One region of the Paenibacillus glycanilyticus genome, then DNA from elsewhere that is predicted to be linked to it. Evidence: a T-box and tRNA genes for the amino acid it is inferred to sense, from the RefSeq annotation. Region 1 holds a T-box; the other holds one or more tRNA genes.

Region 1 (2,246 bases):
GTAGAGAATCTTATTGAGGATGAAGATGAGGAAGGGAATCCCATCGGATTATGGCTGCTGGAGCTCATCGGGCAGAAGAAGGTTGCTGTCGTTAATCCGCCGTCCGCCTTCCTTCTCCAATCGAAGGCCGTGCAGGCTATTATTTGGGGACTGCATGAAGAAGGGAGTCCTTTTTTTACCGAAGAAGAGCACCGATGGATCGGAGAGCATTTTCTCCCCACCTATCTGGAGCCGGACCGCTTTCTTGAAGGCCGGACGAAATACGTGATGAAGCCTGCGTTTGGACGCGAAGGGGATACGGTCAAAATTTTCGAAGGCGACGGTACGGTAGCGGCGGAGGATAGTCATAACTCCTACGCTCATTACCTTCCTGTCTATCAGGAATACGTCGAGCTGCCAACCGCCAATTTCCGGACGGTAAAGGGAGAACGTGAAGGCTCGTACATGTACGGCAGCTTTTTAATCGGAGGAAATGCGGGCGCCATAGGCATTCGCATCGGCAGCCCGATTACGGATAATTTATCTTATTTTTTGCCGGTTGGCATTACTAAATCAGAGTAAGGAGCTAAATTGGAATGGACACTAATTTATATGTGGATTTTTTGCTTTATTCATTGACGGGTTTCGCCATTATGATAGCAGGGCTGCTCTTGTTTGAACTGACAACGAAGAATAAGGAGTTTGCCCTTATCTTTAAAGGAAATGCTTCGGCAGCCTTGTCGCTTGGCGGCAGGCTGGCAGGTCTCGCCATCGTAATCCGCGCGGCTGCGGAAAACTCGGTATCGCTCTCCGACATGCTGCTGTGGGGCGTGATCGGGATCATTGCGCTCGTTATCCTCTACTACTTGACGGAGCTGATTACTTATTTATTCGGCAAGGGGCTTAAGGTGAACGTGACCATCTTTAAAGCCATTGAGCAGAACAACATCGCGGTAGGCATTCTTATTCTGCTTATTTCGTGCAGCGTAGGCATGATTATCGCCGGATGCCTTACTTATAATCCGGATTTGCTCGGGTAACCCGGCAAACACCCGCATATCTTGACATGTGGCGTCACTGGCGGTATAATCGGGTCTAACCATGTTTTTCTATACTTAATGGCGTTGAAGAGGAGCAGTAATGTCGCGGAGCAAGGCTAAGAGAGCCGGCGGATGGTGCAAGCCGGACCTGCAGCGATATGAATCTCGCCTTGGAGCTTTGCGTTATTATTACGCAACGAATAGCCTGCGTTAAAGGCAATGAGTGAACGAAAGGCAAAGCATGCCGGACGTTAACTAGGGTGGTACCACGGGAATAATCTCTCGTCCCTAGCGATAATACGCTAGGGGCGGGAGTTTTTTTATGTTTGTGATGCGCTCGCGCACACTTTTTAGGAGGAAATGATGATGAGTCAGGAATTTCAAGGCTACAACCCGCTGGCGGTAGAGCCGAAATGGCAGAAATATTGGGATGAGAACAAGACATTTGCAACAACGGAAGATCCGGGCAAGAAAAAATTTTACGCCCTTGATATGTTCCCTTATCCGTCCGGCGCGGGTCTGCACGTAGGTCACCCGGAAGGTTACACGGCTACGGATATTGTATCCCGTTACAAACGGATGCGCGGCTATAACGTTCTTCATCCGATGGGCTGGGACGCGTTTGGTCTGCCGGCGGAGCAATACGCTCTGCAAACGGGACGCCATCCGCGCGAGATCACGGTGGAGAACATCAACAACTTCCGCCGCCAGATCAAGTCGCTTGGCTTCTCGTACGACTGGGACCGCGAATTCAGCACAACGGATCCGGATTACTATAAATGGACGCAATGGATCTTTATCCAACTGTATAATAAAGGACTCGCTTATGTTGCCGAAGTACCGGTTAACTGGTGTCCTGCGCTGGGTACCGTACTGGCGAACGAAGAAGTGATCGACGGCCTGAGCGAACGCGGCGGCCACCCGGTTATCCGCAAGCCAATGCGCCAATGGATGCTGAAAATTACGGAATACGCCGAGCGCTTGCTCGAGGACTTGGAAGAGCTCGACTGGTCGGAAAGCATCAAAGACATGCAGCGCAACTGGATCGGCAAATCGACTGGCGCGGAAGTAACTTTCGCCATTGACGGTCATGATGCTTCGCTTGTCGTATTTACAACGCGTCCGGATACGCTGTTTGGCGCAACTTACTGCGTACTGGCACCCGAGCATGAGCTGGTTGCGGCAATCACGACGGCTGACCAAGCCGAAGCGGTTGAGGCGTACAAA
Region 2 (2,246 bases), 3.0 Mb from region 1:
ATTTATTATGCGCCTGCAGCGCGTCCGTGATAACAATTATCAATTAACTAGGTATAATGATAATCGTTCTCAGATGCGTTGTCAATGACAGAAATGTGATACTTGACCAATCGACATTGGATTAACCGATTTAATGTTTAAGGAGCTAAACCTTACTCGAGCTTAAATCCTTGCTTTTCTAAAAAGGAGCGCATGTGAATGCGTACCGGACCCGCTTTGCCGGCCATTGCCTGTGACCATGCTGTACTGGCCTTTCCGTTCGATCTTTCCTTCATATAAGCGCTTAACGTTTCATCGTAGGTATCGATAGCAGAGTCTATGGCGCCCTGCTTGTAAGTATTCTCGAAATAGACCGCTTGGCGCGGCAGACGCGGCCGGTTAAGCGGAGATTGATCCGGCACGCCAATACACATCCCAAACACCGGGTACACATGCTGCGGGAGCTGTAGAAGCTCAGACACCTGCTCCGGCTGATTTCGGATCCCCCCGATATACACAATCCCAAGTCCGAGAGATTCAGCCGCTATAGCTGCATTCTGCGCCGCTAAGGCCGCATCCACCGTACCGATAATAAAATTCTCCGTCGTGCTTGGCATCTCGTCCTCATAATGTCGTTTAGCTGCCTGCTCCCAGCGGTACAGGTCAGCGCACCAGACGAGGAATACGGGGCTTTCCTCGATATAAGCCTGGTTACCCGCCAGCTTAGCCAGTTCCCTGCGTAGTTCCATGTCCGTAATCCCAATGACGGAATAAGCCTGCATATTGCTTGAAGTAGACGCTTGCTGCGCCGCCGTTAATATGGCATCGAGCTGCTGCTCCGTTACCGGATCCTTCGTAAATTTGCGAATAGAACGGTGCTGCTGCAATAAAGCTATCATTTCGTTCATTATCGATATCTCCTTTGCCCTAATAATGATATGGCTACAATGTAGCACAAAAAAACCTTCAGGACATCTCCTGAAGGTTTGGATGGTAAGTATGGTGCGCGTAGAGGGACTTGAACCCCCACGGTCGCCCGCCAGATCCTAAGTCTGGTGCGTCTGCCAATTCCGCCATACGCGCATGGGTGAAACTTATTAAGAAAAGTGAGCCATGAAGGACTCGAACCTTCGACACCCTGATTAAAAGTCAGGTGCTCTACCAACTGAGCTAATGGCTCGTATTAAAATGGCTGGGGATCAAGGATTCGAACCTTGGAGTGACGGAGTCAAAGTCCGTTGCCTTACCGCTTGGCTAATCCCCAATGTTGTAATGGTGGAGGCTGAGGGGATCGAACCCCCGACCCTCTGCTTGTAAGGCAGATGCTCTCCCAGCTGAGCTAAGCCTCCACAGGCAATAAAGATCCACCGTTTAAGTATATATGGTGACCCGTAGGGGATTCGAACCCCTGTTACCTCCGTGAAAGGGAGGTGTCTTAACCCCTTGACCAACGGGCCTTGAAAAGTGCTTCTGGAGCTCTCAACCGGGATCGAACCGGTGACCTCATCCTTACCATGGATGCACTCTACCTACTGAGCTATGAGAGCGAATGGCTCCCCGAACAGGACTCGAACCTGTGACAACTCGATTAACAGTCGAGTGCTCTACCAACTGAGCTATCAGGGAATACATTCAAAGCTTGCGCCTTGAAAACTGGATGCGAAAGTTTGAATTCCTTAAGTTTCTTGCGGGGTCCCCGAAAAGTAATCGGAATAAGCTGCAACGCTTAACTTCACTTTTTGGGGGTTGTTTTAGGATAAGCCCTCGACCGATTAGTATTCGTCAGCTCCACACATTGCTGTGCTTCCACCCCGAACCTATCAACCTCGTCGTCTTCAAGGGGTCTTACTAATTGGGAAATCTCATCTTGAGGGGGGCTTCACGCTTAGATGCTTTCAGCGCTTATCCCGTCCGTACTTGGCTACCCAGCGGTGCTCCTGGCGGAACAACTGGTACACCAGCGGTACGTCCATCCCGGTCCTCTCGTACTAAGGACAGCTCCTCTCAAATTTCCTGCGCCCGCGACAGATAGGGACCGAACTGTCTCACGACGTTCTGAACCCAGCTCGCGTACCGCTTTAATGGGCGAACAGCCCAACCCTTGGGACCTACTTCAGCCCCAGGATGCGATGAGCCGACATCGAGGTGCCAAACCTCCCCGTCGATGTGGACTCTTGGGGGAGATAAGCCTGTTATCCCCAGGGTAGCTTTTATCCGTTGAGCGATGGCCCTTCCATTCGGTACCACCGGATCACTAAGCCCGACTT

Evidence for each region. A T-box is a leader RNA that pairs with one kind of tRNA and senses whether it is charged. The one in region 1 lies ahead of leuS (leucine--tRNA ligase), so its partner is inferred to be a tRNA-Leu.
Region 2: it has a tRNA-Leu gene. The T-box ahead of leuS (leucine--tRNA ligase) is inferred to sense a tRNA for this amino acid. The anticodon was not compared.

The regions. Positions count from the first base shown of each region.
Region 1 is NZ_CP195155.1:2,369,900-2,372,145, forward strand. Features, by position in the region: gene ACR9FF_RS10730 (glutathionylspermidine synthase family protein) at 1-561, shown strand, start outside; gene ACR9FF_RS10735 (DUF350 domain-containing protein) at 576-1,019, shown strand; T-box leader at 1,095-1,312, shown strand; gene leuS (leucine--tRNA ligase) at 1,386-2,246, shown strand, end outside.
Region 2 is NZ_CP195155.1:6,088,699-6,090,944, forward strand. Features, by position in the region: gene nfsA (oxygen-insensitive NADPH nitroreductase) at 153-887, opposite strand; tRNA gene ACR9FF_RS27410 (tRNA-Leu) at 980-1,062, opposite strand; tRNA gene ACR9FF_RS27415 (tRNA-Lys) at 1,087-1,159, opposite strand; tRNA gene ACR9FF_RS27420 (tRNA-Gln) at 1,169-1,243, opposite strand; tRNA gene ACR9FF_RS27425 (tRNA-Val) at 1,253-1,328, opposite strand; tRNA gene ACR9FF_RS27430 (tRNA-Glu) at 1,362-1,436, opposite strand; tRNA gene ACR9FF_RS27435 (tRNA-Thr) at 1,451-1,526, opposite strand; tRNA gene ACR9FF_RS27440 (tRNA-Asn) at 1,530-1,605, opposite strand; rRNA gene ACR9FF_RS27445 (23S ribosomal RNA) at 1,732-2,246, opposite strand, start outside.